One region of the Glutamicibacter sp. GQ173 genome, then DNA from elsewhere that is predicted to be linked to it. Evidence: riboswitches for the same ligand, from Rfam matches in the RefSeq annotation. Region 1 holds a riboswitch; each other region holds the start of a gene.

The links. A riboswitch is a leader RNA that binds a small molecule or an ion and turns the genes downstream of it on or off. The one in region 1 is predicted to bind thiamine pyrophosphate.
Region 2: it holds a riboswitch for thiamine pyrophosphate, as region 1 does, so the genes downstream of both, thiM (hydroxyethylthiazole kinase) here and AC6CHO_RS08270 (3-oxoacyl-ACP reductase) in region 1, are expected to answer to the same signal.
Region 3: it holds a riboswitch for thiamine pyrophosphate, as region 1 does, so the genes downstream of both, AC6CHO_RS03310 (ECF transporter S component) here and AC6CHO_RS08270 (3-oxoacyl-ACP reductase) in region 1, are expected to answer to the same signal.
Region 4: it holds a riboswitch for thiamine pyrophosphate, as region 1 does, so the genes downstream of both, thiC (phosphomethylpyrimidine synthase ThiC) here and AC6CHO_RS08270 (3-oxoacyl-ACP reductase) in region 1, are expected to answer to the same signal.

Annotation. Positions count from the first base shown of each region.
Region 1 covers NZ_JCAXDT010000004.1:115,283-123,056, reverse strand. The annotation lists gene fepB (Fe2+-enterobactin ABC transporter substrate-binding protein) at 1-516, shown strand, start outside; gene AC6CHO_RS08275 (NtaA/DmoA family FMN-dependent monooxygenase) at 513-1,841, opposite strand; gene AC6CHO_RS08270 (3-oxoacyl-ACP reductase) at 1,838-2,638, opposite strand; TPP riboswitch at 2,725-2,818, opposite strand; gene AC6CHO_RS08265 (HNH endonuclease family protein) at 3,236-3,943, shown strand; gene AC6CHO_RS08260 (hypothetical protein) at 4,081-4,293, shown strand; gene AC6CHO_RS08255 (bifunctional metallophosphatase/5'-nucleotidase) at 4,467-6,752, shown strand; gene AC6CHO_RS08250 (putative quinol monooxygenase) at 6,825-7,148, opposite strand; gene AC6CHO_RS08245 (MmcQ/YjbR family DNA-binding protein) at 7,153-7,572, opposite strand; gene AC6CHO_RS08240 (CoA-binding protein) at 7,584-7,774, opposite strand, start outside.
Region 2 covers NZ_JCAXDT010000003.1:1,955-9,728, reverse strand. The annotation lists gene thiD (bifunctional hydroxymethylpyrimidine kinase/phosphomethylpyrimidine kinase) at 1-1,205, opposite strand, end outside; gene thiE (thiamine phosphate synthase) at 1,202-1,843, opposite strand; gene thiM (hydroxyethylthiazole kinase) at 1,836-2,630, opposite strand; TPP riboswitch at 2,620-2,714, opposite strand; gene AC6CHO_RS06010 (GntR family transcriptional regulator) at 2,752-3,117, opposite strand; gene AC6CHO_RS06005 (hypothetical protein) at 3,114-4,652, opposite strand; gene AC6CHO_RS06000 (aldehyde dehydrogenase family protein) at 4,742-6,175, shown strand; gene AC6CHO_RS05995 (amino acid permease) at 6,255-7,703, shown strand; gene pgm (phosphoglucomutase (alpha-D-glucose-1,6-bisphosphate-dependent)) at 7,700-7,774, opposite strand, start outside.
Region 3 covers NZ_JCAXDT010000001.1:694,230-702,003, forward strand. The annotation lists gene AC6CHO_RS03290 (chorismate-binding protein) at 1-878, shown strand, start outside; gene cls (cardiolipin synthase) at 865-2,358, opposite strand; gene AC6CHO_RS03300 (aminodeoxychorismate lyase) at 2,528-3,403, shown strand; gene AC6CHO_RS03305 (ATP-binding cassette domain-containing protein) at 3,400-5,727, opposite strand; gene AC6CHO_RS03310 (ECF transporter S component) at 5,724-6,344, opposite strand; TPP riboswitch at 6,408-6,531, opposite strand; gene AC6CHO_RS03315 (DUF4235 domain-containing protein) at 6,605-6,856, shown strand; gene mnhG (monovalent cation/H(+) antiporter subunit G) at 6,909-7,313, opposite strand; gene AC6CHO_RS03325 (MrpF/PhaF family protein) at 7,313-7,579, opposite strand; gene AC6CHO_RS03330 (Na+/H+ antiporter subunit E) at 7,576-7,774, opposite strand, start outside.
Region 4 covers NZ_JCAXDT010000001.1:539,021-546,794, forward strand. The annotation lists gene AC6CHO_RS02545 (FecCD family ABC transporter permease) at 1-118, opposite strand, end outside; gene AC6CHO_RS02550 (iron-siderophore ABC transporter substrate-binding protein) at 176-1,225, opposite strand; gene AC6CHO_RS02555 (helix-turn-helix domain-containing protein) at 1,420-2,193, opposite strand; gene AC6CHO_RS02560 (GTP pyrophosphokinase) at 2,424-3,155, shown strand; tRNA gene AC6CHO_RS02565 (tRNA-Met) at 3,280-3,353, opposite strand; tRNA gene AC6CHO_RS02570 (tRNA-Thr) at 3,401-3,472, opposite strand; tRNA gene AC6CHO_RS02575 (tRNA-Thr) at 3,995-4,066, shown strand; TPP riboswitch at 4,242-4,351, shown strand; gene thiC (phosphomethylpyrimidine synthase ThiC) at 4,347-6,089, shown strand; gene AC6CHO_RS02585 (DEAD/DEAH box helicase) at 6,205-7,774, opposite strand, start outside.

The DNA.
Region 1 (7,774 bases):
AGCGCGGATCTAGCCAAGGCTACCGGCACGGAGGAAGCAGCGGCTCGCAACAACAGCATCATCAGCCAACGTGTTGCCAGCTTGAAACAGTCCCTGTCGATCCCCGCCGGCACCACGGCATCGATTCTTTCCTACCACCAGGGAAACATCTCCCCCATAGCCCAGAGCACCGGTCCGCATGCACAGCTGTTCGAGTCCCTGGGGTTCACCGTGCTGGATCCTCCAGCAGAGTTTGATACTTCCATGCAAGAACGGGAAGACTTCTCGTTCACCAGCTACGAAGGACTGGCCAAGTCCTTGCCGGGCGACACGACCTTCCTGCTCTCCTCGGATCCAGAGGCCACCGAGCAGTTCTCTTCCGATGCGTCCCTTGCACAATTGCCTTCCGTTCGCGGAGGCAACGTCTTTGCGCTTCAGGAGTCATTCCTCCTGGATTTCTTCTCAACACAGAAAATCCTGGATTACTTTGAGAATGATTTCCCAGGCTTGGCTCCCGAAGCGCAACCACACAACTAGCCGCGCGCCAAGGCCACAGCTTCCGGAACAGCCAAACCAAGATTTCCACGCAAGGTAGCCGACTCGTAGCGGGTACGGAATCTGCCACGGCGCTGCAATTCCGGAATCACTAGCTCAATGAAGTCCTCCAGAGATCCTGGCAGGGACGGCGGCATCAGGTTGAAGCCATCTGCGGCCCCGCTATCGATCCAGAGTTCAATCTCATCTGCAATCATTTCCGGCGTTCCCACCATGGTGCAGTGGCCCCCGCCAGCAGCCAGCAAGCCGAGCAGTTCACGAACCGTGGGCTGGTGCAGCTCGATGAGCCGCAGAATCGTGGTGTATCGGCCAGCCGGGCCAGTGAATTCATCCAGTGGCGGCAGATCCGGTACGGATCCATCCAAAGGCCAGCGGCTGGTGTCCTGCTGCAGGAATACTCCCAGCTGGCGCAGAGCGTCCCCCGTTGGCAGCAATTCGTTCAGTGCACGCTGCTTGGCTTTGGCTTCTTCTGCTGTGCGCCCCACATAGGTCACCAGCCCGGGCATGATCAGCGCCCTCTTGTCCGAGCCACGCGAAGCTCTGGTGCGTTCGGAAAGGTCTTGGGCGAATTCGGATGCCATCTGGTGATCGGCTGCTACCGAGTAGATCGCTTCAGCGTGTGCTGCTGCCAGTTCACGGCCAGCTGGCGAGGAGCCTGCTTGGAACATGACAGGCTCGCCATGAACTGAGTTGGGCATATTCAAGGGACCTCGCACCGAGAAGTGCTCGCCTTCGTGATTGATTTCTTGAAGCAACTGCGTATCGGTGAAATTTCCGCCACGGTTAATTTGGACTGCTTGATGCGGATATGATCCCCACAACTTGCGCAAGACGTCAATGAATTCTGTGGCTCTGCCATATCGCTGCGCGTGCGCAGGCAGCTCGGTGAGCGAATGGTTCTGCGCTTCGGTATCCCACATGCTCGTCACCACGTTGATGCCGGCCCGCCCGTTGGACAAATGCTGCAAGCTGCCCAGCATGCGTGCCGCATGGAAGGGAGAGTAGAATCTGGCCGAGATGGTGCAGACCAGTCCGATATTCGTGGTGCATTGGCTGATCGCCGATAACAGCGTCACCGGCTCAAAGAACCAGGTGGGACCGGCCTGCGCAGCTGAGGCTGACACCGCTTGGCCATCGGCGAAGAACACCGCGTCCAACAGCCCCTTCTCAGCCAGCTGGGCCAGCTTGATGTAGTACTGGGTATCGGGAAGCTCTTCGGCCGCCGAGTCCTCGGCACGCCAGGCCGCTTGGTGATGCCCGGTTCCATAGAGGAACAGATTCAGATGTACCTGTTTCTTCTGGCTCATCCCTTCACCAGCCCGCCATCCACGATAAGGTTCTGACCTGTAACCCCACGAGAGAGCGGGGACGCGAAGAACAGGACGGTATCGGCCAGTTCCGCTGGCGTGGTGACTCGACGCAATGGCGTTCCCGAGGCGATCAGGTCGAATACTGCCTCGGGGGTCGCAGCCGAGGCGTCGGTGGTGCGCAGGAGCCCGCCAGAAACCATGTTGACGTTGATTCCTTCTGGCCCAAGATCATCAGCGAAGGTACGGGTCAGGGACAGCAGCGCAGCTTTAGTGGCTGTGTAGTCGTGGTACGGAACCACCGGGTGCTGGAATAGGTTGGTGCCGATATTGATGATGCGGCCAAATCCTGTTTGCCGCATTCCCGGCAGTACAGCCTGGATGGCAGCTACGGGAGCCAGCACCGATCCGGCGAACTGGGCACTGAGCTCTGCGGCGGAAATCGCTTCGGCGGTGGAGCGGGCGTCGCCGTTAAAGGAGAAATCCACCAAGGCATTGTTCACCAGAGTAGTCACCGGCTGTCCAAAATGATCTTCGGCTTCAGCCACCATCGACTTGAGCGCAGATTCGTTGCGAACATCAGCCTGAATGGCTACTGCATCATTCGGGTAGAGCGCGACGAGATCATTGGCTGCTTGTTCCGAAGAGTTGTAATTGATGACGACTTTCGCGCCAGCTGCGAGGAAGGCCTTGCTGATGGCGGCACCGAGCCCTCGGGCTCCGCCGGTGACAAGAATGACCTGCTCTTCAAATGGAAGGGCAATGGGGGTTGCTGGTGATTGGGTGTCCGTGCTCATCTTGTTTGAACTCCTTGACGGCGTCTGTTGGCGAATGGATTTTTGACCAAAGACGCGGACGGTTCAAGCACTTCGGGTGCACACATACGCAGAATCCAGGACATTCCCTTCGCCAGTACTAACTGGATCAGGTTCAACGGGTGTTCTCTCAGCCGCCCTGCGGCACCCCGTGTCACTGCTCCCATTAGTAGCACACGCACGGCTTAGCTGTAGAACATTACTTCATGAATCCCGCGCGTATCAGCACTCGGTTCTTGGACAACCCGGGGTTGAGCGCCATCTAGAACCGTGATTTCCCGGCTCCATTCGGCAGCTAGACTTGCACAACGCAAGGAAACCCATGCCACCACTTCGCTGCTTTCCCGACAAGATACAGATAAATCGGCCTTGAGGTCGGAAACTGAGTTGACCAATGCATATCGAGGAACAGAAACTCGATAGCCATCAGGTCTCGACATGATCGCCAGAACTGGTTCACACCGATCTCACACTAAAACACGGCATGGACGCAGCTAAATGGTCCACCCCGCTTCATATAGTTTCCTAAGGGCCTGTCCCCCTTGCCAACTGTCGCTTTCCTAGGAGTCGTACTTCTGCATGCAGCTGCTGCGCCGCGCAATCTCATTTGCACTCATCGCTTCATCCCTTGCCCTCACTGGATGCTCAACTCTTGATTCCATCGAGCAGTATCGAGTTCCCGACGCGCAGGCTGACACTACCCACAACAGCGCGGAGCAACGCGCCAGCTATGCTGACTCGCTTGAGTTGCTCGCGGATATCGACGTCAAGGGCCGTGCCCCCAAGACTGGCTATGAACGGGAAAAGTTCAGCAAGGGTTGGAAGGATCCGGACCGCAACGGTTGCGATGCCCGCAATGACATCCTGGCTCGCGACTTGGAACACGTGAAATACAAATCAGCGTCGAAGCCTTGCGTAGTGCTCAGCGGAACTTTCCACGACCCGTATACCAACACCACCATCAATTTTGTTCGGGGCCAGAAAACCAGCACCGCAGTTCAGATCGACCACGTTGTCGCGCTGTCAGATGCCTGGCAAAAGGGCGCCCAGCGCTGGGACCAGGAAGCTCGTTTCGAATTCGCCAATGACCCGCTAAACCTCATGGCCTCGGACGGGCCGACTAACGCGGCTAAAGGCGACAAGGATGCCGCAACATGGCTTCCTCCCAACAAGAGTTTCCGCTGCGAATACGTCTCACGCCAGACTCAGGTCAAAGCGAAATATGGGGCTTGGATGACCAAGGGCGAACACGATGCCATCGAACGCATCCTGAAGGCTTGCGTGTAGTTAGCCTAAAGTCGCAGTGAAAGATCCTCCTTAAGGCCTATCGTCAAATCGATGGATTTGTGACAGTATGAATATTACTCAAGCCAATAGCCATTATGTGTGGTGATTGTTGGCAAAATATTCTGCTGCAAAGGTCAATGATGAAGACACGGTTGTCGGGAGCGCTCTTGCTGCTTGCCAGCGTGTGCCTTTTTGGTTTTGCCCTGAACGCCGCGCATCGAGACACAGCCATGGCTTGCTGGATCCTGTCCACAGTCTTCTTCATCGCGGCTGCCATGCTCATGCTCGGTGCCATCGTAGGAGCTTCCTCGGTCACAGCAACCAAATCACGCCACAACCGACGGCTCTAGCCGCATCAAGTTTTTTCGAAGCAACGTATCAACCACAGGCTGGTGCGTTGCTTCGACTATTTAACCGCTAGTTCTCATGGCCCTGCACAGCAATTTAACCCGCAGGCATCGACAGGTTCACCTAGATGCGATAGACATAAGTCTTGTCACACCCGTCACTTTTAGGAGTACCCATGTCTGCATTCGCGCAGATGAGAAAACTCAGTTTCGCCTCCTTGGCCACCCTCTCGCTCATGGCCACAGGAACAGCCATGGCGCAGGCAACGCCCACCGAGGAATCAATCAGCACTGCTTCCCCAGCAGCTGATCCTGTAACCCTGGATCTAGTTGGCATTAATGACTTCCACGGCCGCATCGCTGCCGATCGGGACTCTGCCGGCGCTGCAGTGCTCGCCGGAGCTGTGGACCAGCTGCGCGCCGGGAATGAAAACACGTTGTTCGTATCGGCCGGCGACAATATCGGGGCTTCGACCTTTGCTTCCGCGTCCCAGGAGGATGCTCCAACCATTGATGCGCTGGGTGCAGCCGGGCTGGATGTTTCCGTCGTGGGCAATCACGAGTTCGACAAGGGCTTTGAAGACCTGGCCACGCGAGTCACCGAACGCTTTGCTGCAGCCACCGGCCAGTCCGGCGAGGATTTTGCACTGGGCGCCAACGTTTACCAGGCCGGCACCAAAACCCCAGCACTCAAAGAATATGCAATTCGTGAAGCCGGTGGACTCTCCGTAGGATTCATTGGCACCGTCACCGAGGATGTTCCATCGCTGGTCTCCCCTAGCGGAATCTCCGGTTTGGACTTTGGCAGTGAAGTCGAGGCGGCTAATCGCGTAGCCAAGCAGCTCAGCGACGGTGACGAGGCGAACGGAGAAGCGGACGTTATCGTGTTGCTGACCCACAACGGCTCGGCCAATACCGACTGTGCTGCCGTCGCTGGTGAAGCCACGTCCTACGGGGACTTGATCCGCGAGGCCAGTGGCGAGATCGACGCTATTTTCTCGGGTCACACCCACTCTTCCTACAACTGCGACATTGCCAGTCCTGACGGCGAGCGTCCAGTCATCCAATCGCACCAGTACGGCACCACGCTAGGCAAAGTCAGCCTCGACGTTGTCCCAGCCACCGGTGAGGTCCTGCAGTCTTCCAGCACCCGCTTGCCACTCGCTAGCAAATCTGCAGACGGCGACTGGACCGCTAACTACGAAGCGAATCCAGCCGTTGCAAAGATCGTTGCCGAAGCCGAAAAAGAAGCTGAAGTTGTTGGCAGCGTAAAAGTCGGTGAAATCTCGGAAGATATCCTGCGCGGCGGTGACGTGCCAGGTGAAGACCGCGGTGTTGAATCCGCCTTGGGCAACACCGTAGCCGACGTACACCTGTGGGCTACTTCTAATGACGATTTTGCCGGTGAGCCAGCACAGATTGCCTTCATGAACCCCGGAGGCCTGCGCTCGGACCTGCTCTATGGCGAAGACGGCACGGTGACCTATCAAGAGGCGGCAGAAGTTCAGCCTTTTGCCAATACCCTGATCACCTTCAATCTGACCGGCGCGCAAATCCGTGAGGCACTGGAACAGCAATGGCAGCCTGAAGGCTCGGAGCGCAACAAGCTGCACCTCGGCATTTCAGAGGGACTGACCTACACCTACATCGAGGATGCACCTGCGGGCGAGCACATCCAAAAGATCACCTTCAACGGTGAACCATTGGACGAGTCGGCAACCTTCCGCGTTGCTGCCAACGCGTTCCTGGCTACCGGTGGCGATAACTTCACCGCCTTCGCTGAAGGCACCGACCACGCCGATTCGGGCCAGGTTGATCTGGACGCGACCGTGAACTTCTTCAAGGCCCATGACGTGGTGTCCCCATCTCCGCTGGGCCGAGCAGTGCTCGCCGGTACTGATTGGGCCACCGTTGACCTGGATGCCACCGAAGTGAAGGCTGGCGAAACCGTGAACGTCACGGTGTCGGGCTTGGACGAAGGAGCCCAGATTTCGGCTTCCGCATTTGAGGGTGCCACCAAGGTCGCTGATATTCCGGCAGCTGATGCTTCGGGAACCACTGCGTTCCAGCTCCCAGTTGACAGCTCCGTGGAGCCAGGCGACTACCAGCTAGTGGTCTCGCAGGTGCAGCACGAAGATATCGCCGTGGACTTCTCAGTCATTGCCCAGGCCCAGGAGCCAACTCCTTCTCCAAGCGATGACCCGCAACCTACTCCTTCGCCAACCGAAGACGATAACTCTGAAACTGAATCGCCAGCACCGACCACTGATTCGGACCCGAGCGCTGAGCCAACTTCGGATTCCGAAGAAGATTCCTCGGATGACTCGAAGCAGCAGGATAGCCAAGACCTGGCCGACACCGGATTCAGCGCAAGCTGGATAGGCATTGCCGCAGGCATCGTTGTCCTCGTGGGCATCGTCCTGCTGTTGATTCGCCGCTTCGGCAACAAGGCCGGACGCTAAACCGACGGTACGAAATAAGGGAAGGAACCGCGAGACTGATCTCGCGGTTCCTTCCCTTAGTTGCTGTAAAAACTAGTCGATCACTAGCTCGCCCATGGAGTCCCAGCCTTCGCCCTCGACCTTGCGCGAGACGATCTTTGGGGTGGAAACCAGCAGCGGGCGCATGGATTCAATGCCAGCTGCGAAGTGTGCGGAGTTAACGTGGGCAGAAGCTGCCTCGTCGTCGCGGAAGGCCTCGACAAGAACGAACTCGTTGGGGTCTTCCACGCTCACAGACCAGTCGAACCAGAGGTTACCTTCTTCGGCGCGGGTAGCCTGGGTGAACTCTGCAACGTGGTCCATGAAATTCTCGGTGTTTTCTGGCTTTACCTGATATTTAACAACGATGAAGTACATGGTTCTAGTCTAGGACCGATTGGCTAATGGTGTCTTGCAATCGAATGTATTCCTTATCCCGTCGTGGCATGCCGTCAACCACAAGATCGTAGGAATCCTCAATCAGTTCCTGCAGCAATTCCGGATCCAGACCAGCGCGGATGGAGTTCCAATGCTTTTTATTCATGTGATATCCCGGAGTGATTTCCGGGTGCTCACTGCGCTGCTGATCGGCCAGAGCCGGCTCGCATTTCAGGTTAAGCACCAGCTCCCCGCGCACGTTCATCAATAGGCCGAACATCTTTGCCTTCCTTTTGTCCTTGCCCGAAACCTTGAAGACGGTGCTCTCGGGCCCGAAGGGATAGTCGGCGAAGGAGCATGGCATGCCCAGGCACAACTGCGCCCACTGTTGTTCCAGTGCTTCTTGGCTATTTTCCTTTTTCATTCCCGCCTCCGCTACCGAAAAGGGTACTCAATTTTCGGACAGGTATTCATCACTACGTCCAGCCCGGCGTCCTTGGCCCGTTGCGCTGCCTCGTGATCGATGACGCCCAGTTGCATCCAGACGGCTTTGGCCCCAATGCTAATGGCCTGATCAATAATGCTGCCTACCTTCGACGAGTTCACAAAGCAATCAACCACGTCAA
Region 2 (7,774 bases), on a different contig from region 1:
GCCGAGGCCAGGCGCTTGCCGATGTCCTGGTAGAGCCAATAGCACGGCAGGATTGCAGCGATCAGTTCCGCGTAGCTGCGCTTGGATGCGGCCAGATGGTTCACGTAGTTCAACGTGATGGCGCTGGGATTCGCGGCCCCTTCGGCCAGGTAGCTGCGATGCAACTGCAGTTCGCCTTCCAGGATTTCCCTGGCGGAGCCGGCCCAGAAGCGTTGCGCGTCAAGATCCGGGGCTAATGCGCTGGCTTCGGCCAGCACCTGGGCGTAGCGCTGCAGGTACAGCGCGTCTTGCGCCAAATAGTATTCAAAGTCCGCTGGGTCCAGCGTGCCTTCTGCCAGCTGGGCAATGAACTCCAGGTTGTCGATGGAGCCGCGCAGCTCATGGATCTGCTGCCACCACTGGTCCATTGGATCAGCTTCGCTGAAGAAGTCCGCAAAGTGGTTCACCGGGCCATGCCCGAGGCCGACGTTGAGTTCATCGGCAGCGCCGATGGCGCGGAACAGATAGGCCTTGGCCTGTTCCAGGGCGCTGGCCCAGTCGCCGCCCGATGCGTAGACCGTCGCCAAGGCGCTGGACAGGGTGCATCCGGTGCCGTGGGTGTTCTTGGTGTTGTGGCGCTGGTTGCTGAACTCGGCCAATACTCCCTGGTAGGAGACCAGCGCATCTGGACAGAGGTCCTCGGCCAGATGCCCGCCCTTGGCCAGAACCAGTGCATCATGCTTGGCAGCCAGCCGCTGGGCCTGTTCCAGGACCTGCGGCCAGTCGGCCGCTGCCGGCTCACGCAGCAAGCTTGCCAACTCCAGCAGATTGGGCGTGATCACCGAAGCGCGGTCCAGCAAGGAATCGAGCACCGCCTCATCTTCCAAGAGCCGGTCCCCGCTGGTGGCTACCATGACCGGATCCAGTACCACCGGGGCATCCACGGTATCCAGCCATCCGTTGACGGCGCGGATGATCTCCTCGTTGGCCAGCATGCCAATTTTGATGGCATCGATCTGGACGTCGGCGCTGATCGCATTGAGCTGAGCGAGCACGAACTGGCCATCAATGGCCCGTACCGCGCTGACACCTAGCGTGTTCTGCGCTGTCAGCGCCGTGATCACGCACATGCCGTAGCCGCCGTTGGCGGCAATGGCCTTCAGGTCAGCTTGGATTCCTGCGCCACCGGAGGGGTCGGAGCCGGCGATGGAGAGAATGTTTTTCACTGCGCTGCCGCCCACGCTGCCACAAGCTGGCCGCTGGCAGCTTGCGGGTCGTCGGCATTGCAGATAGCACGGACCACGGCCAAACCGGCTCCGCCGCCAGCGCGGATGGCGCTGGCATCCTGCGCGGTGATCGCCCCGATGGCTACGCAGGGCAGGGAGGTCAGCGAGGCGGCGCGGGCAAAACCGTCCAGCCCAATCGGGGTTGGATGATCCTTTTTGGTTGGAGTGGCACGCACTGCGCCGACACCCAAGTAGTCGATCGCCTCAGCATCGAGGTTGGCCTGCGCCAGCTGGTCATCGGTGGAAGCGCTCAAGCCGATGATGCCTTCGCCCATGATCTGGCGTGCCAGGCTCACCGGGATGTCCTTCTGGCCGATATGGATTCCACTGACCGCTGCCCCGGCCGCACGGGCCGCCAAGAACACGTCGATCCGGTCATTGATCAGCAGTTTCGCCTTGCCGTCGGTCAGGCGGGCCGCGGCGCAGGCCAGTTCGAAGAATTCGCGCGCGGTCTCATCTTTGGCCCGCAGCTGGATCCACTCGATGCCGCCGGCCACCGCCCCTTCAATGACTTCCAGGGTGGTGCGTGGCGTGCAGCTGGCGGTGTTGGCTACTAGGTATGCGCCGATATTATCCATGGTTCAATTCCTCGTACTTCAAATTCTGTAGTTCTTCAGGTTCCGTGGCGGCCAGGGCATCAAGGAAGGCCACGGAAAAACTCCCCGGACCGTTGCTTGCCGCCAGCGCCTTTTCTGCGGCGAGGCCATAGAATCCGTGGGCAGCGATGGCCGCGTCAAAGGGGTCCTCGTGCACCGCGAGCATGCCCGCGTTGAAGGCGCCCAGCGCGCATCCTCCACCAGTGATTCTGGTCAACCCGATCCCGTTGGTATGCACCAGCACGGTGCGCTTCGCGTCGATGATCGCGTCCGCTTCACCGGAGATGGCAACAACGCACCCGTGTTCCTTGGCCAATTCGCGTCCGGCATCCAGGGCTGCCTGCACGGTATCTGCTGCATCAACACCTCGGCCGCTGGAATCCTTGCCCGCCAAGGCCAGGATTTCCGAGGCATTGCCGCGGATCAGGGCCGGACGCTGATGCACAATGCGTCGTGCGAAGTCGGTGCGCACCGAAAGAGCGCCCACGGCCACTGGATCCAATACCCAGGGGGTGCCAGCCGCGCTCGCCGAGAGGACCGCTTCCTCCATGGCAACCATTTGCTCGGTGCTTGGAGTGCCCAGATTCACCAGTACCGCGGAAGCCAAGGCGGCAAACCCTCCGGCCTCGCCGGGCAGGTTGGTCATCGCCGGCGAGGCGCCGGAGGCAAGAAGGACATTGGCGGTGAAGTTGGTGACGACAGTATTCGTCAGGCAAAAAACCAAGGGGGAGCGTTGCCGGTATTTTTGGGCAACGGTAGGCAGAGTCATGCGACATCCCTCCGCTAGCGTGAACTAGATCAGGTTCGACGGGTTTCATCTCAGTCGGCGTCTCCGACACCCCGTGTCACTGATTTAGAGAGTACGCAGAAGGGATGCACAGAACAAATCCTCAAGGTTTGCGTCGTGCCACCAACGCCTTGAGGGTTGCGGCGTCAACATGCTGCGCCGCCGCCAGTTTCCACAGCTGGTCCACCGCGGCCACCAGATCTCCGTGGGTATCAACAGATCCGGGACGTTCGCTCACTACGGTGCCGGCGCGGCGCCTCGAAGAAATCAGCCCTTCGGCTTCCAGCTCCTTATAGGCGCGAGCCACCGTTCCGGCTGCAACCCCCAAGTCCGTGGCCAGTGCGCGAACAGTCGGTAGTCTGGTGCCCGGCGACAACTCGCCAAGGTTGACGAGTGCGGCAATCTGCGAGCGGATCTGCTCATAGGGTGCGGTGGCTGCCTCAAGGTCCACACTGATCTGTGTGCTCATGCGGACGTACTTGTGGAAATGCGAGCTTCCGGACGCTTGACCACTAATAAGGATGGAATGCAGAAGAGCCCGACGCCTATGGCAATCACCGCTGGCTCATCGGATGACGCGAGACCGGGCAAGAGGAGAAATGCACTGCAGAGCACTCGCAGTGCGCGGAACTCCAGGATTTGCCGGTACCAGATCTCCTGGGCGGCTGTGAGATCCCACGGTACCGAGCAGTGGCGGATCCACCAGCGGTATCCGGCTGCAAAAACTAGCAGCCCAGCGATTATTCCTGTGGTGATCCATGGGGGAACTATCAATTCCGTCCCTGGGGACAATGTCTGCGGGGCGTAAAGCATGACGCTGCCACTGATGATGAACAGCGCTGCTGCGGTGTACACCCAAACTGGGAGGTTTCGGGTTTTGGGCTCACGCGATGACCCCAGCTTGGCTCGCTGGTGCGCGTAGAGCGCGAAGCCCGCTGAGATGGCCAGGTAGAGGACGACTGCTGCCGCACCCCAAAGGAGCATGAACTCGTAGCTTTCGGACTTGGCCCTTGCGGCGCCACGTGCTAGTGATGCCTGGTCGAAAAGGTAGCCGCCAGCAATCCCGATAATGTAGGCGGCGGCGATCACCACTGTGTTGGCGATAAAGGACACCGCCAGGGTGTGATCGCGCATCCGGGTAAAAGCGGTGGTATTGCTATTCCTTCCCGCCATTGGTGCCGCAAACTTCGGGGCCCAGATGAATAATATGAAGCCAAGCGCCACGAAGGCAAAAGTGGGAACCGTATTCCACCCGTCGCCCAGGACTGGCTTCGCGTAGGTGATTGCTGCACCGATAATGCCTAAAAGTGAGAAGCCGCAATTTCGCAGCAACCTATTGAGCCACACCGAGCGTAATTCCTGGTTGTGGGTTGCGGAAATCCCGGCCAGGGGCTTGCGCTTGAGAATGATGAGAGTGATTGCCGCCGTTGCGAGCAGTACTGCGAGGATGCAAATCGCAAACATCGGTGCAACTTCAGTGCCTGAACGCCACCTGGAAAGGCCATCCCAATCGGCACCAGGGATGTCTGCATAATCCCCTGTGTCCGAACCTTCACTGTCACCTTTTGAAACAGTGGCTGCGACCTGGGACATCGGCCACAGCATGCAGAAGGCGAAGATCGCCAGCGCGCCAACAAAAGCCCCTAATTTACGCGGAAAAGGCGTGGCCAGGCTGCGCGGTTCCAATGATGCAACGCGAACCGCCTGCAGTTCTTTCGGCCAGGTAAACAGGCCGATGATGTAAACCAAAGCCAGCCAGCCAGCACCACTGAGCACGATGAGCACCCGGACGAGCATCGGCTGCGATTCTCCGGGAGCGGACCAGACTTGGGAGAGGTCCGAAGAGGTCGAGGTGAAGAATGCAATTAGCGCGCACCAGAACGAATGTGATTGCGCCCGCTGTATCGCAGCCGTGGCCCTGCGATGCGCCACGGAACGCAGCCAAAGATAGGTAGCAAAGGCAACCAAGGCTATTGTCAGGGCGCTCGCCGAAATTTGCTCCATGCAATTTAATGTATCAAACGGTTGATACATAATGAATCCTTCGGCGCATTAATCGAGGGAATTTCCGTTCGGTGACGTACGCTCAAATCATGGGTCTGTTTACTTCCACTCCGTTGCCCGAGCCGGTCGGCGATTCCGCTCCTCCGGTGGACGAGCATCCTTCACGAATTGCCACGGTTCTGAACCATTTGCGCCGTTCTGCTGACACCCGAATCACCCACCCGCGCCGCTTCCGGATCCAGCAATTGCGCGCGCTGGAGAAGATGCTCGACGAGCATCTTGACGACTTTGTGCAGGCACTGAATGACGACCTCGGAAAGAGCCCCACCGAAGCCAAATTTGCCGAGGTCGACGTGGTGCGCGCAGAAATCGATTTTGCGCTGAGGCATCTGGCCGAATGGATGGACAGCACCGGCGTTAAGGTGCCGCTGGCGCTCCAGCCGGCCATCGCGAAGATCGAGCCGCGACCCCTGGGCGTGGTCTTGATTATTGGCGCATGGAACTACCCGCTGCAGCTGGTGCTTGCGCCGCTGGTCGCCGCCATTGCCGCCGGCAACGCCGCGGTACTCAAGCCCTCGGAACTCGCCCCGGCCACCTCGGGGGCCCTGGCCAAGTTCCTCCCGCTGTATCTGGACGAGCGGGTCTTCGCGGTCATCGAAGGCGGTGCGGATACCGCCTCCGAATTGCTGGCAGCACGCTGGGACCACATCTTCTACACCGGCGGGGAACGGGTCGCGAAAATCGTCGCGATGGCGGCCGCCCAACACCTGACTCCCACCACTTTGGAACTCGGAGGCAAGTCCCCCGCTGTCGTTGACAACCACTCGCTGGCCACTGCCAAGCGCCTGGCCTACGCAAAGTTCATGAATGCGGGCCAGACCTGCGTCGCACCGGACTACATCCTGTGCATCGGCGATGCCACGCCATTGATTAGCCGGTTGGGGCAGGCCATCTCCGGTTTCTACGGCAAGGAGCCGATAACCCACCCGGACTTTGGCAGGATTGCCAGCCACCAGCATTTTGAGCGCTTGCTGGCCATGATGGAACAGGGCGAGGTGGTGTTCGGCGGTGAGTATGACGAAGCAACCCTGCGCATCGCCCCGACCCTCATGCGCAATGTGGACCTTGGAGGCACCTTGATGAATGAGGAGATCTTCGGTCCGATCCTTCCGGTAATCGAGGTCGAAACCTTCGAAGAAGCGCTGGAGTTCATTGCCCGACGCCCATCACCGCTGGCCGCGTACCTCATGAGTGAGAGCCCGCGGTTGCAGTCGATTTTCTCCGATCGGGTTCGCGCCGGGGCTATCGTGCACAACGCCCCGCTGGCCCAGATGGTCATTCCCACCCTGCCGTTTGGCGGGGTGGGGGCCAGTGGAATGGGCTCGTATCACGGCAAGCATGGCTTTGACCGGCTTTCGCAGATGCGTTCAGAACTCAACAAAACCACGGTGGTGGATACCCTGAGCGCAATTTATCCTCCATATTCGTGGGCCAAGCGAAAGATTATTGATCGCTTACTGTAGCGCGGTTCATAGCTATGAGACTGCTCAGGGTGCTTGGATTGAAAGGTTGGAAATTTCTAGGCATCAGGAGATGTAACGCATGACTGAGCCCGCACCGTCGCAGGACGGCCTGAAGCGTGGCCTCAAAGCTCGCCATATGCAGATGATTGCCATTGGCGGCTCAATTGGTACCGGACTATTCGTCGCGTCCGGCGGCACGATCTCTGAAGCTGGCCCCGGTGGCGCGCTGGTAGCCTATGCCCTGATTGGCATGATGGTGCTGCTGCTGATGCAGTCGCTGGGCGAGATGAGTGCGCGGCTTCCGGTGGCAGGTTCATTCCAGACCTATGCCACCGTTTTCGTTAACCGGCACTTCGGCTTCGCGATTGGCTGGAACTACTGGTTCAACTGGGCAATTACCGTTGCCGCCGAGCTGGTAGCGGCAGGCATCGTGATGTCCTACTGGCTTCCGGATGTTCCCGGCTGGATCTGGGCGGCGATCTTCTTGGTGCTGTTGACCGGACTCAACGCCTTGTCAGCCAAGGCGTTTGGCGAGGGCGAGTACTGGCTGGCGGCAATCAAGGTCATCACTGTCATCGTGTTCCTGATCTGCGGTTTCGCGATGATCTTCGGCATAATCGGCGGCACCTCGCCTGGCTTCAGCAACTGGACCGATGGCGAAGCGCCATTCGTTGGCGGTTGGCTGTCCATCGTCTCGGTCTTCATGATCGCTGGATTCTCTTTCCAGGGCACCGAGCTGGTTGGTGTAGCTGCTGGTGAAGCAGAAAACCCCCAGCGCGATGTTCCGAAAGCCATCAAGACGATCTTCTGGCGCATCATGCTCTTCTACATCGGCGCCATCTTTGTGATTGGCATGTTGATCCCGTATCTGGATCCATCGCTGCTTTCATCCGAGGCATCGGACATTGCTACCTCGCCATTCACCCTGGTCTTCGAGCGTGCGGGCATCGCTTTCGCTGCGGCGTTGATGAACGCAGTGATCCTCTCGGCCATTCTTTCGGCAGGCAACTCGGGCCTGTATGCCTCTGCGCGCATGCTTTACTCCATGGCCAAGGATGGGAAGGCGCCGAAGATTTTTGGACGCCTCAACAAGCGTGGTGTTCCCGTGCCAGCCATGCTCTTGACTGCCTCAGTAGGACTTTTCGGATTCCTGACGGCAATTATCGGTCAGGGCGAGGCGTACACCTGGCTGCTGAACGTGTCGGGCCTTTCCGGGTTCATCGCCTGGGTGGGCATTGCGGTGAGCCATTATCAATTCCGCAAGGCGTACGTGGCCAGCGGCCAGGATCTTGCCGACCTTCCGTACAAGGCGCCGTTGTTCCCGCTGGGCCCAATTCTCGCCTTCGTGATCTTGCTGGTTGTTATCGCCGGCCAGAATTACCAGGCGGTGCTGGACGGCAACCTGCTGCAGATGGCATCAAGCTACGTCGGCCTTCCGATCTTCCTCTTGCTGTGGCTGGGCCACTGGCTGGCTACCCGCAAGCAGCCAGCCGAGGCCATCGACCCATGGACCGCGAAGCTGAACTAGCCAGCTAGGGCAGCATCAACAATCACCCGAGCTTCTGCGAGCACCTGCTGCAGATGCTCGGGTGATTTTGT
Region 3 (7,774 bases), on a different contig from region 1:
CTCTGCCTGTTCCGCAATTCAGCTGCGCCGACACAGCTTCCGGATACCAGGACAAGATACGCCGCGCCCAGCATGAAATTTATGAGGGCAACACCTACGAGGTTTGCCTGACCACCGAGCTGACAGCCCACGCAGAGGACTTCGACCCTTTCGAAGCCTACTGCCGGATGCGCCAGTCCAGCCCGGCGCCGTTTGCGCACTATCTTCGGCTCCCCGATCTTGAAGTCGCCAGCATCTCCCCCGAGCGCTTCCTTGCGCTGTCCAAGAACGGCCGGCTGCGCGCCGAGCCGATCAAGGGCACCCGGCCACGAGGCATCGACGAGGAAACCGATCTGGCGCTCAAGCATGATTTGGCCACGCATCCCAAGGATCGTGCCGAGAACATCATGATCGTTGACCTTTTGCGCAACGATCTCTCCCACCATGCGGTACCGGGGTCGGTGCGCGTGACCCGGCTGTGCTCGGTGGAAAGCTATGCCACGGTGCACCAAATGGTGTCCACCATCGATGCGGCCTTGCAGTCCCCGGAACTTGCAGCCGATGCTTTGCGCGAAGCTTTCCCGCCCGGATCGATGACCGGCGCCCCCAAGCTATCGACCATGAACATTTTGGACGAACTCGAAGAGCATCGGGCACGCGGCTTGTATTCCGGCGCCGTGGGCTACCTCGGCGCCGATGGAGCCGCGGATTTCTCGGTAGTCATCCGCACCCTGGTCTGCGACAGGCTCCCCGATCAGTCGTGGCGCCTGTCGCTGGGACTGGGCGGTGCCATTACTGCGGATTCGGTGCCAGAGGATGAATGGGACGAGGTCATCACCAAGTCCCGTGGTGTGCTCCAGGCGCTGGGAGCCAGCTTCCCGGACGCTACTGCAAGGTAGCGGTCAAGCGGGCCACATTGTCGATCCAGCGCTGCATGCGCGGGCGGCGGCGCCACTGCGACAGGGTGATTTCTGAAGAAATCTCCCGGTAGTGGTTCTGCACCGCATTCACGGCATCGACCATGTCCTTGCCCAGGAGCATGACCGAAATTTCCATGTTCAAACTGAATGAGCGCATGTCCATATTCGAGGACCCCACCACGGCGACGTCATCGTCCACGGTGAAGCACTTGGTATGCAAGACCATCGGAGCGGGATAGCAGTGAATGCGCACGCCTGCTTCCAGCAGTTGCTGGTAGTAGGACTGCTGCGCATGGTGGACCAGGAACTGGTCTCCTTCTTCACAGACGAACAGTTCCACTTCCACCCCGCGCTGCGCGGCCGTGGTGATCGCATAAAGCAGCGAATCGTCAGGGACAAAGTAGGGGCTGGTAATTTCCAAGCGTTCCGAGGCCGAGTAGATCAGCGTATTAAACAGGCGCAGGTTATTTTCCGTGCCAAAGCCCGGACCGCTGGGAAGCAGCTGGGCCAGCGTTGAGCCCGGGCGCTCTTCATAAGCCAGCGGATGCCGTGCCTCGTTCATGTCCATCAGCACTTCTTGGTCATCATCCTCTTGCCACCAGTCGATAGCAAAGGTCACGTCCAAGCTGCGCACCAATGGGCCTTCTACGCGAAGCATCATTTCAACCCATTCACGCCCGACCTTGTGCGAGGACTTGCGCTTGTATCCGGGTTCAATCAGGTTCTGGCTTCCGGTGAAGCCGACTTCCCCGTCGATCACCAGAATCTTGCGGTGGTTGCGCAAGTCCGGTCGGCGCCAGCGCCGGCCAATCAAGTCTATGGGCAGCATCGGACGCCAATTGATGCCCGACTTCTTGAGCCGTTTTTTCAACTCGCCATACCCCTTGACCCGCAAGGTGCCCAGGTGGTCGAACAGCAGGCGCACGTGCACCCCGCGCTGGACTGCCCGCTCCAACGCGTCGAGCACAGGTCCAACATATTCTTCGTCATCACCCATGATGTAGAACTGGATGTGGACGTAACGCGTGGCCTTGTCGATTTCTTCGCGCATCGACTCCATGGAGGAACGATAATCGGAAATCACCTCGACACTGTTGCCGCCTTCCAGCGGCATCGCACCGAGGTTGCGGTTGAGCATTACCGCGGATTCAACCCACTCCTCTTGTGAATGGAATTCTTCCGGCATCTGCATGTGCCTAGTGGCATCCATGATCTGCGCATGGGCACGTTGCTGCTTTTCCAATCGGCGGCGAGAAAGGCGCGGATTGGCAAACATCCAGTAGGCCAGCAGCCCGACCACGGGGAGGAAGAAGATCGCCAGCAACCAGGCCATGGCCGTCGTTGGGCGTCGATTGCCGGGGACAATGCCGATCATGAAGTAGCGAACAGCGAGTTCGATTGCGACCAGTATGCTCCACAGCACGCCACCGATTTGCACCAGCACTTCATTGCTTGGCAACACTAAGGCACCCCCTTGGCAATGCACGATGATCGACGCTATTTTCGGCTCTGATCTGCGTCAGGCAGCTCAAATGCCTCCGCCCAGCTTATCTAAGATTCTGTTCCTTGTCTGAACACTATTCAGAAGAAAGGCCACGGAAGTGGCAAGGGTTCGATAATCTGTAGGTATGAGCTCACTAGTATTCTTGGATCCGGCCTATCCGGCAGGCTACTTGGCCAATATTTCAGCACCCCAGCTTCTGGTCACCGCGCAGGGAGTCACCCGCGGTGACGGTGTCTTCGAATCGATGCTCTACACCAACCAGGCTGTCCGAAAAATCGAGGCCCACTTGGCCCGCCTGGCCACCTCGGCCGAGGTGGCCGATCTGGTCATCCCCGATGCGCGCAGCTGGTACGCGGCGGTGGATACCGCAGTCGCCGACTTTGATGCCACCGGCGGGGCCGAGGAAGCAGTGGTCAAGCTCGTTGCGGCACGCGGCGAGCACGATGAGGATCCGGCCATCTGCTGGGTCACCGTCACCCCGGCCCCGGCACTGGGCAAGGAACAGCGCTCGACCGGTGTCGACGTGTTGCTGCTGGACCGCGGCTACGACTCGAAACTCTCCGAACGCGCGCCGTGGCTGATGATGGGTGCCAAAACCCTGTCCTACTCCGTGAACATGGCGGCCCTGCGCTACGCCCGCAAGCACGGGGCCCACGACGTCATTTTCACCTCGGCCGACGGCATCGTGCTCGAAGCGCCAACCTCTACCGTGTTGGTGGCCCAGCGCGATGGCGAGACTAAGCGCCTGCTGACCCCGATGCTGGAAACAGGCATCCTGCCGGGAACCACGCAGAGCGCCATTTTTGATGCGGCAGCCCAGGATGGCTGGGAACTGGGCTACGGCCCATTGCGTCCCGAGGACCTCTACCAGGCAGACGGCGTCTGGCTGGTTTCTTCCATCCGCCTGCTCACCCCGGTGCGCACCATCGACGCCAAGCCATTGCGCTTGGACGCCGAGCTCCATGAAGAGCTCAGCGCCCTCAGCGAGGCGATCCGCTAGCCCCAGACCAAGTTGTAGGTGCCGGCCAGCACGGCCGCACCTACAGCCACTGTGCCCAGCACGATGCCCGCCAACAGCACCGCGGCATCCTTGCTGGTGAAGGTGGCTGTGCGAATCCAGGTGCGCTGCCCGATGCCGAAGCCCTTGGCTTCCATGGTGACCGCCAGCCGTCCGGCCCGGCGAAGGGCCTGGACCAGCAGGGCCAGGCACTGGCCCAGCTTCGCGCCGATGCGCTGGGCAACGGTGCCGAAGTTGCCCACGCCGCGCGCCCGGCGAGCCAGCCCGAGAGTGGCGAATTCTTCGACCATCAGCCCCAGCAGGCGCATGCCAGCAAGCGCTCCGAGCACAAAACGGTGCGGAACTCGCAACTGCTGCGACAGCGCCCCGCCCAAGTCGCTGGGATTAGTGGTTGCCAGCAGCAAAATGCATGGAAGCGCCAAGGCGAAGGCCCTCAAGCCGGTGGCGATACCGCCATGGACCGAGCCCCCGGTAATGCTGAAGATCCCCAGCTGCGCATACACGGCCCCGCTGTCCTGCCCCACCAAGGCAATGCCCCAAGCGGCCACCGCCCCGGCGATCAGCAGGGGCCAGGCCCGCTTGAAGAATCTTGCCGGGCTCAAGCCCGCCAAGGGGAAGGCCAGGATGGTCGCAGTTACGACCACCAGCGCCGAAACCCAATCCAAGGTGGTAATCAGGGGCAAGGTGGCTGCTGCCACCGCACCCAGCTTGGCCAAGGGATTAATCTTCGCCAGCCAGCTATGGCCCACCGGAGCGTCGAGGACCGGGCCCCTGGCTACCACGGGTTCCTGCTTCGCGACTGCGGTCAGGTGAATCTCCTGGGCCCCTAGAACGCGGGCCAAATGCTCATCGTGAGTCACTGCGATAATCGCGGTGTCCTGCTCCAGTTGCTCCACGAGCAACCCGGCAAGCTCCCGCCACGTCCTGGCATCCTGCCCGAAAGTTGGTTCGTCCAGAATCAACACATCCGGGGCCGCGGCCAAAACCGTGCCCACCGACAGACGGCGCTTCTCCCCTCCCGAAAGAGTAAAGGGATTAGCTTCAGCAAGATGCTGCAAGCCCAAACGCTGCAACAGCGACTCGACCAGGGCATCAACCTGCTGCGGTTCGTACTTCAACTCGTGGCCGCTGCTTGCCTTGGCCCGCAGTGGCGCAAAAGCCAATTCTTCGCGCACGCTCTGGGTGACAAATTGATGTTCGGGTTCCTGGAACACCGAGCCTATCCGGCCGATCAGGGTTCCTGCCCGCCAGCTGAACGGTGATTTCCCCAAGCCATTGGCCAGCGCGTCGGATGCCTGCAGGTCTCCTTGTGCCGGTTCCAGCAAACCGCCCAAGGTCAGCGCCAAGGTGGATTTCCCAGCGCCATTCTCGCCGCGGATAACCGTCGCCGTTCCAGCGCTCACGGCCAGATTCACCGCTTGGGTCCGGGGCGCTTGCCCGCTGCGGGCGCTGACCAGTTCGGCGGCTTCCAGAAGCAGCGCCCCGGGCCGGGGGCTCGCCGGTTGGACCTGTGGCGAATAACCTGGCACCCACACTCCGGCTTCCGAAAGCTCTGCACGCAGGTCTTCATCGTCAATGAGCCGTTGCGGGTCCAAGTCGTGGGCGATGCCGCCGCCTGGTTCAAGGACGATGACGCGATCCATATGTTCTGCCCACGCATCCAGCCGATGTTCTACCACGATCAGCGTGGCGCCACTGAGCTGGGCGGCGTTGAGCGCCGCATCGCGCAATGGCCCGATGCCTTCCGGGTCGACGTTGGCTGTGGGTTCATCGAGCAGCATCAGCCCAGGCTGCATGGCCAGGATTCCGGCCAAGGCCAAGCGCTGCTTTTGTCCGCCGGACAGGTCCTGGGTGCGGTGGTCCATGGGCAGCATGCCCAGCCCCACCGCGTCCAGGGCCTCGGGAATTCTCTGGCGGATGATGGCCGGATCCACTGCCAGGTTTTCGGCGCCAAAGGCCACATCGTCGGCGACCCGGCTTTGCACCACCTGGGTCTCCGGGTCCTGCTGCATCAGCCCCACCGGGTGTTCCCGGGCGAATGCGTCTGACCCGTCGATGAGCAATTGACCGGCGATCTGCTCGGCCCCATCGGCTTCCAGCAGTCCGGCCAGGGCATGGAGCAAGGTTGACTTGCCTGCCCCGGACGGGCCTATCAGCAGCACCTTTTCGCCGGAGTTGATCTGCACGTCAAATGCCGAGATGGCAGGTTGTGAGCGTTCCGGGTGCTGCCAGCAAAAACCCCGGGCAATGATCTCGATGCCTCGCCGAGTTTGTGCCGTGGCACCGGTGTTAGCCACCGAACTCATTTTGCGGCCAGTTTTCCGGATTCAAGGTGGGCGCGGCGGCTGGCCAAAGCGCTCAACGCGCCGGTCTTGGCCAGGCCGCGGGTTGCCAGCCAAGACAGCAGCCCTGCAACAATCAGCCCGGAGACACCGGTAGCGATCACGTGGAACAACTTCAGCGCCGGGGTGTATTCAACGTAGTAGGCCATGATGTAGGCCTCGGAAATACCTGCGAAAAGTCCAGAGAAGAGCCCGGCAAGCAATGCCACGCCCAAATTCCACTTGCGGTAGCGGAACGCGGCAAAGACCAGTTCAGCACCCAGACCCTGGACAAGGCCAGACAGCAGCACGGTCAGGCCATAATGCGAACCGAGCAGCGCTTCGACCACCGCTGCCAGCAGCTCGCAATACAGGGCCGCGCCGGGCTTGCGGATAATCAGCGCGCCAAGCACTGCTGGGAAGAGCCAAACGCCGGTGAGCAGTGCTGCCGCCGGCGGGAAAGCCGCAAAGGCCAGCGAGAACAGCCCATAGCCTGCGCCCCAGGCCCAGAAGATGACGCCCGAGGCGACGGCGATGACCGATGCGGTGACGATGTCTACGACGCGCCATCCAGAACGCTGATTTGCTGCTGATTGATTCATTGGTGGTCCTCCTATATCAAGGAGGGGAGATGTACGGATTCAGGGCACAATGGGCCCGATCCGCATCCGAGATGCTCGACTTCCTTCGCCGGTACTAGCCGGAGCAGGTTCGAGGGTCTGCGATCTATCGCACTCTCAGCGTCTTGCGACTCCAGTTTCGAAGTCTGACGCTCCCCTGTCGGAAAATTACTGCCCACTTACCATACCGCAGGTATGCTGGGCAGAGGAACGATAAGTCACGACGTTGAAGCGAGGGCAAAATGAATACAGTGCAGAAACTTGCCACCACGGGTATTTCCATTGGCGCCGGTTTTGTCGGCAGCAAGCTGGTTGACCAGCTGTGGAAGGGTTTCACCGGAAACAAGGCACCCCGCAAGGGCAGTGAAGAAGCCGCCGAGGCTTCGCTGCGCCAGGCTCTCGGATTTGCGATCTTCTCGGCCATCGTGGCAGCCACCATTCAGGTGCTGGCAGACCGCGGTAGCAACAAGGTAGTCGCACGCTTTAGCAAGTAGCGCACACAGCACGGGCATCCCGCCGTCGGCGGGATGCCCGTGCTGTGTTGTCCTAGTCTTCAGATTTTCCGGTTGCACCCGAGGTTGCATCGAAGGTTCCGGTGGGCGGGGCGCTGCTGGTCTTGTCCACAATCTGCTTGAGCTCATCGGCATAGAGCGAGTCCTTGGCAGCGTGCTTGGTCCGGTAGCCGGAGCGCCCGATCATATGAGCCGAGACCGGTGCGGTCAACAACTGCATCCCCCATGCCAAGAAGAGCACGGGAACCACAGCCCAGCTGCGCAGATGAATCGCCAGCCCGGTAAAGATCAGCAAGAACCCGAGGACCTGGGGCTTGGTTGCCGCGTGCATGCGGGTGAGCATGTCGGGAAAGGTCAGCAGGCCGATACCGGCAATCAGTGACATGAGGCAACCGGCAATCAGCAGTACCGCCACAAGAATATCCACGAACATCTCCATCAGGCATTCCTCTGGTCAGAAACGTAGCGCGAGACGGTGACCGAGCCGATGAAGCCCAACGTGCAAGCGGCAATGACGAAGAGCAGGTAGTCGGTGTGCCGGTTGTAGACCATCTCCAGGCACAGCGCCACAGAGATGATCAGCAGCATCACGTCCAATGCGAGAACGCGGTCGAGAATCGATGGGCCCTTGGCTACGCGGATAACACAGGCAACCGTGGCCAGGCCCAGCATGATGCCGCAAATCCACATCACGATTTCCATCATTTTTTGCCCTTCATTCGCATCAGGTTCGGTCCGCATTCGTGCTTGATCGCATCGAACTCATCCCGGCTGCCGATGGCCATGATCATCCGGCGTTCAATGTCGCGCACGGCTTCACGGGCACGGTCCATATCCTGCCTTGATTCGATATTGATGTAGTGCAAGTACAGCGTTGACGAACTGCGGTCCACGTCAATG
Region 4 (7,774 bases), on a different contig from region 1:
ATCCAACGGCCAGTATGAGCACTATTAGTACGGCCATAACCAGCCAGAACAGACGCCGACGGCGTGGCTGGCGAACGGGTGCGCCGGCCACGCCGCGACGTGTAGCAACTTCATTCATAGTGAGGTAATTCCCCGACCTTCAACTTTCGGTGCGTGCGTCGAAGCCAATTGGCGGTTACTTGCCTGCTTTGGATGCTGCTTCATCTAGCAGGTCAAGGTAGTCATCGAGCACCCATGAAATTGCCAGCGGCGTAGGGTTTGCCGCGGTGCCCAGCGGACCGCTTCCATCAAGGGCCACGATTGCTTCGTTCTTGACTGCTGGCATCTGCGACAGCAGCGGATCTGCTTCGAGCGTGTCAATGAGGGTGTCGTTGCCATAGGTGACAATCACATCGACGTCCGAGAGCTCGTCAACGTTTTCGGCTGAGATTTCACCGGAGAATTTCACTTCACCGCTGGAGGCTTCTGCCACTGCCTTGGGAGTGGTCATCCCCAGGTCATCAAAGAATGCGGTGCGGGTGTCGTGCGTGGTGTAGTAGTTGACCGTGGACAGGTCCGCTGGGTCTACGTGAGTCACGAACATCACCGATTTTCCGGTGATGTTGGGGTGCTTTTCGAGACCTTCAGCAATGTCCTGTTCAATGCCCGCGATCAGTTCCTTGCCTTCGGCTTCTTGGCCCATGGCTTCGGAGCTGAGTTCAATATTCTCGCGCCAGCTGGTGGACCATGCTGCTTGAGGGTAGGCCACTACAGGAGCGATTTGGCTCAGGGTGTCGTAGTCTTCCTCGGTGAGTCCCGAGTATCCAGCCAAGATCAGGTCCGGGTTGGAATTTGCTACGGCTTCAAAGTCCACGCCATCGGTTTCGTCGAAAAGCACCGGGGTGTCTCCACCGAGCTCGGTGAGCTTTTCCTCGACCCATGGCAGGATTCCGTCGCCGTCATCATCACCAAAATTCGCTGCGGCCATTCCCACTGGGACGACGCCGAGTGCGAGTGGAACTTCCTGGTTGGACCAGTTCACGGTGGCAATGCGTTCGGGCTTCTTGGAGATCTCTGCCGTGCCCAGGGCGTGTTTGATGCTCTTTGGGAAGCCCTGATTTTCTCCGGATGCGGCGGTGGCCTGTTCATCAGAACCCGTGGCGGCTGATGAACATCCTGCCAGCGCCAATGCACCTGCGGTGATGAGGGCGGCAGGTTTCCAGAAGTTGCGGCGTGATGCGAGCATGGGTGATTCTCCACGAGGTGTCAGCGAGTGTGCCCAACAGGGAGGGTGCTTATTTGTCAGAGAATCATTGCCGGCAATAGGTGCAATTCTCGTTTAGCAATCCACTTAGGTGAGCCTTTCCTCTCTATCGTATTGATCGCATGGAATGTTCGCAATCACGCGAAATTGACAATATTCGCGCAAAACGGACACGGCTATTTTGAATCGCGAAAAGTTGAGAGCGTAAATCCCGTATTCCGGCGAAATGCTGCACCCAGTGAGCTCTGGGAGCTGAAGCCAAGCAGCTGGGCAATATCCTGGAGGTCATCGCCTCGAGCCACCATTTCCATGGCTTGCTGCGCATGCAACGAGGCGACCCACCGTGAATAGCCGCTGCCCGTTTCAGCTTGAAACGCCCTGGAGATCGTTCGCCCACTGACCCCCAACCGATCAGACCATTGCTGAAGGCCTAGCGCGGGCTGGGGCTCATCAACCATGACACTGACTATTGGCTGCAGCAGATCCGCCTGTGGCATATGAATGGACAGATGGCCTGGTGCGGGTTCCAAATTATCCATCGCTGCAGCTTCCGTGATGGCACGCGACGTTGGATTCAAGCCCGGATCCGCCAGACGCTCCAAGAGCAGCCTCAACAGAGGTGTTATGACGACCGGGACAGGCTCCAGGGCAATTGGCTCAACACTGTCGATCCCGAAATGGCTCATATTGCACACGCTCCCGGCACAAGCCCGGCCTTCATGCAAGACGCCGGCTGGCAGCCAGACACCCATCACTGGCGTAATGGTCCACATTCGCGGGCCGACGCTCACAGTGGAAGCGCCACGCTGATTCCATAGCAGCTCGTGCGTTGGGTGGGAATGCGATGGCCAGCAAGTGTCGATGTCAACGCGCTCTTGAAAGAACCCGATAACGAACGGAACATCGATAGCGCCTGCTGCGTAGGCCGGAAGCTTCCGTTGTTCAATCATGACCGCACCTCAGTTGCCTAACGCTCCACGTCCACCCGATAGATTCACGACTTCTTCTGGCCCAATTCTTAGATGGATGACCTACGCTAAAACTATAGAGCGTTCGTGTCTGTTGACATCGCCCCAACCTGCAGAGGTGATTTAGGATTTCCACTCCAAACCCAGAAGACAACGGCGGCGTTATCCCGCTGCCTTCTACGGCAAACCTGAGTTCAGGCGAACTACAAGAAATGACCCAGGCATTCCGGCTACAGTTCCAGCGATTCATGATGGAATACCAGTTTGCCGTCGACGAAGTTCTGACCAAAGTCTCGATTCTTCGTGAAGAGTTCCTCTACCTGCACAAGTACAATCCCATTGAGCACATTACCTCCCGGGTAAAAACTCCGGAAAGCATCATGCGCAAGGTGAGCCAGAGGAATATCCATCCTTCCCTCTCGGCCATCAGGGAGAACATCAGCGACATCGCCGGTGTCCGAATCACCTGCAGCTTCGTGAAGGACATCTACAAGGTACTCAATACCTTGACCGCGCAAAATGACATTCGAGTCATCCAGATCAAGGATTACATCAAGAATCCAAAGCCAAGCGGTTACAAGAGCGTGCATGCCATCGTTGAAATCCCGGTCTTCCTCTCGGACGGACCGGTGAATGTCATTGTTGAGCTGCAGATCCGCACTATCGCCCAAGACTTCTGGGCCAGCCTGGAACACAAGATCTTTTACAAGTACGAAGGCGAAGTCCCTGCCTATTTGGCTTCAGAACTTGCCGAAGCCGCAGCCGTAGCCACCAAGCTTGATATGCAGATGCAGCGACTGCATACAGAGGTTCATGGCCACGACGCCAACGACGAAAACGCTAACGGGCAAGAAGTAGACGCGGAAGTAATACAAGGACTGCTCATGCTTGCCAAGGAAGCTTCAACAGGCAAGGAGCACCGCGATAAGGGCGCAACCCAGTAGCGATAGCCCAAAAATAGAGCAAGGCCTCCGAGCGAAAGATTGTTGCGCTCGGAGGACTTGCTCGTTACAGATATTTTCAGAAACGAAAAAGCCCCGAAATCCAAGGATTTCGGGGCAAAATCTGTAGCGGCGCCGGGACTCGATCCCGGGACCTCACGATTATGAGTCGTGCGCTCTAACCAGCTGAGCTACGCCGCCACAAGTGAGAAGCAATCCAGTAGAAGCCAAGAAAGCTTCTCACTCAGAGCCCCCTGCCGGAATCGATCCGGCGACCTCGTTCTTACCAAGAACGCGCTCTACCACTGAGCTAAGGGGGCAACGAGTAAATACTCTACACGGATTCGCGCACAAACAAAAATCGGCGTTCAACCCTCTAATTCGACACCAGTCGGGAGAATAACCACTAGTCAGATTCGGTTATTGGCGATTTAGGCACTCACGCGGCACAACCAGTGGCACAAAAGTGCTTTGGTGACGATGCTCACTGAGGGGAATTTGGTGATCAGCCTGCAATTATCCGCCCCCTTAATTCACTTCTAATTTGCATGGCAAGCAAGCCCGGCACCCTTCAAACACAGCAGGAATGCTGCAACGGCTCCGGGTGCGAATGGGCAAGCCCCAAGAACGCCCCTAATGCGGTCGGAAGAGCCAGAATAAATCGATGATCCCTGTGGCGCCAATAGACTTTTCCCCTGATCGAATACTGGTGCCTGGAAAACTTCCGCAGGCAGTGACCCACCGCCCGCATTCCGGGCTTGAGTAGTACGCTTGTGACCTCAGCTACAAATCCATTCAGGATTTTGCAAACGTCAGAAACCTGTGTAGAGTATTTACTCGTTGCCCCCTTAGCTCAGTGGTAGAGCGCGTTCTTGGTAAGAACGAGGTCGCCGGATCGATTCCGGCAGGGGGCTCGAAATAAGAGAGACAATCTGATTGCAGATTGTCTCTCTTTTCGTTTACCCAGAACTTTTATTCTGGACCGAATATGGCCAGAATTTCATCCTCGCTTCGCAAAAAACATTTCGCTGGCCGATCGTCACCTTGTGGACTGTTTGCCTCCGATAGAAATTTTCGTGCTAGTGTCATCTGCGACCACACGGGAGCCCCATGGCAAGGGCTGAGATCGGACTGCAGCTGTCCGCGACCGTTGAACCTGTCCGGGTAATGCCGGCGAAGGAAGTGAGTTTCTCAATGGAACAATTTGAACAGCATTCCGCCCACTCTCTCGCGTTCCGCGAAGCCGATGGGATTTCAGTTCCGGTTACGCAGATCCAGCTTGCGGACTCCCCCAATGGCCAGCCCAACGAGCCGGTGGTTGTGTATCGCACCAGCGGGCCGGGAAGCGAACCAACGCAGGGACTGAAACCGTTTCGGGAATCTTGGATACTTGAGCGTGGAGACGTGCAGCGATATGCGGGACGCGAGCGGAACCTGCATGACGATGGGCGTTCAGCGGTCCGCCGCGGTACTGCCAGCGATGAGTGGGCTGGACGTTCCGCTCAGCCGCTCAAGGCCGTAGACGGGGCAGCAGTGACTCAAATGCACTACGCTCGTGCTGGAGTCATCACCCCGGAAATGCGCTATGTAGCATTGCGCGAAGAATGCGATGTAGAGCTGGTGCGCAGCGAGCTTGCCGCCGGACGAGCGATCATTCCCTCGAATATCAACCACCCTGAATCCGAACCGATGATCATCGGCAAAGCGTTTCTCGTAAAGATCAATGCGAATATCGGCAATTCAGCAGTGACCAGCTCCATCGCTGAAGAAGTCTCCAAATTGCAGTGGGCCACCAAATGGGGCGCAGACACTGTCATGGACCTTTCGACCGGCGATGACATCCACACCACCCGCGAATGGATCATTCGAAATTCGCCGGTCCCCATCGGCACCGTGCCGATCTACCAGGCACTGGAAAAGGTCAATGGCGAAGCGAACGCCCTGACCTGGGAGATTTTCCGGGACACCGTCATTGAGCAATGCGAGCAGGGCGTGGACTACATGACCATCCATGCCGGCGTGCTCTTGCGCTATGTCCCGCTGACAGCCAACCGCGTCACCGGAATCGTTTCGCGCGGCGGATCCATCATGGCCGGATGGTGCCTGGCTCATCACCAGGAGAATTTCCTCTACACGCACTTTGACGAGCTGTGTGAAATCTTTGCGCAGTACGACGTGGCCTTCTCATTGGGCGACGGGCTGCGTCCGGGATCCATTGCCGACGCCAATGATGCGGCCCAATTCGCTGAACTTGATACCCTTGCCGAATTGACCAAGCGCGCGTGGAAGTACGATGTTCAGGTGATGGTGGAAGGACCGGGGCACATCCCTTTCCACATGGTCCGCGAGAACGTGGAACGCCAGCAGGAACTGTGCGACGGCGCGCCCTTCTATACGCTAGGCCCGTTGGTCACCGATGTCGCACCCGGCTACGATCACGTCACCAGCGCCATTGGCGCCACCGAAATCGCCCGTTATGGCACCGCCATGCTTTGCTATGTCACGCCCAAGGAACATCTGGGATTGCCTAATCGCGATGATGTGAAAACCGGTGTGATTACCTACAAGATTGCAGCACATGCCGCAGATCTGGCCAAGGGGCATCCTGGGGCCACCGCCCGCGACGACGCGCTGAGCAAGGCTCGCTTCGAGTTCCGCTGGAACGACCAGTTCTCCCTGAGCCTGGACCCTGTCACGGCGCAGGAATTCCATGATGAGACGTTGCCTGCGGAACCTGCCAAGACGGCCCACTTCTGCTCGATGTGCGGCCCGAAGTTCTGTTCCATGCGCATCTCCCAGGACATTCGCAACGAGTACGGCTCAGCGGAAGCGCAAGCTGCGTTGGCGGGCATGGCGCAGAAGAGCCGGGAGTTCGTAGAAAGCGGCGGAAAAGTCTATCTCGGCGATGATATTCCGGTAGGCAGTACCGCCCCGTAGAGCTGGGGCTGCGGCCCCTATTGTTGTGGAAACGATAATGCCCCTGGATCAAGCCTTTTGGCTTGATCCAGGGGCATTATGCTGTGCTAGCTAATAAGCTGCAGCGGGCGCTGGCTTAGTAGTCGCGACGTCCACCGCTGCGACCCGAATCGCTGAAGCGATCCTTGCCACCACGGCCACCGAAGCGCTTTTCGCCGCCACCACGACGGTCGTTGAAGCCGCCACCGCGTCCACCGCGGAATCCACCACGGTCGCCACCGCCGCGTCCACCACGGAATCCACCGCGGTCGCCTTCGTCATCGCCACGTGGCTTGCGGCCGGAATCCAGCTCCATGCTGATCAGCTCGCCGCCGATGCGGGTCTTGGACAGTGCACGCCACTGGTCCTTACTCAGCTCTGCTGGCAACTCAACCAAGGTGTGGTCCGAACGGATCTCAATGCCACCGATTTCGGAGGAGTTGAAGCCGCCTTCGTTAGCCAAAGCGCCAACGATCGAGCCTGGCTGCACGCGGTTGCGGCGGCCGATGGCCAAACGGTACATGGCGTTGCCTTCGGCAGCGGTCTTGCGCGCACGTGGGCCGCGGTCTCCGCGATCGCCACGGTCACCGCGGTCGCCACGCTCTGGGCGATCGCGATCCATGCGGGCCTTCTTCGAAGCAGGAATCACTGGTTCGGTCATCAACAGCGGGCGTCCACCCTGGGCCATCAAGGCCAAAGCGGCAGCGATTTCCAGCTGATCGAGATCTTCGTGATCAGCAGCGAACTTCTCGACGATTTCGCGGAAGGTGGTCAGATCCTGGCCGCTGATGGTCTTGTCGATGCGATCGGTGAACTTCTGGATGCGGCGGTCGTTGACCGAGTCCAGGGAAGGCAACTGCATCTGGGTCACCGGCTGGCGGGTAGCCTTTTCGATGGCACGCAGCAAGTACTTCTCGCGCGGGGTCATGAACAGGATCGCGTCACCCGAGCGGCCGGCACGGCCGGTACGGCCAATGCGGTGCACGTAGGACTCGGTGTCATGCGGGATGTCGAAGTTGATGACGTGGGAGATGCGCTCCACGTCCAAACCACGAGCTGCAACGTCGGTAGCAACCAGGATGTCGATCTTGCCCGAGCGCAGGTTCTCAACGGTGCGCTCACGCTGCTGCTGAGGGATGTCGCCGTTGATGGCTGCAGCGGTGAAGCCGCGGGCCTTCAGCTTGTCAGCCAAGTCCTCGGTAGCCATCTTGGTGCGAACGAAGGTGATGACACCCTCGAATTCCTCGGATTCGAGGATGCGGGTCATCGCGTCCAGCTTGTGGGCACCCATGACCTGCAGGTAACGCTGGGTGATGTTGGTGCCGGTGGACTGCTTGGACTTCACGGCAACTTCCTGCGGGTTGCGCAGGTATTCCGAAGCGATGCGGCGGATGGTGCGTGGCATGGTTGCCGAGAACAGGGCAACCTGCTTGTCCTCAGGGGTGGCTTCCAAGATCTTGTCGACCTCTTCGGCGAAGCCCATGCGCAGCATTTCGTCGGCCTCATCGAGTACCACGTACTGCAGGTTCGACAGGTCCAGGGAACCCTTGTTGATGTGGTCGATAACGCGACCCGGGGTACCGACGACTACCTGTGCTCCACGGCGCAGGCCGTTGAGCTGCGGGCCGTATGGCGAGCCACCGTACACTGGCAGAACGGTGAAGTTC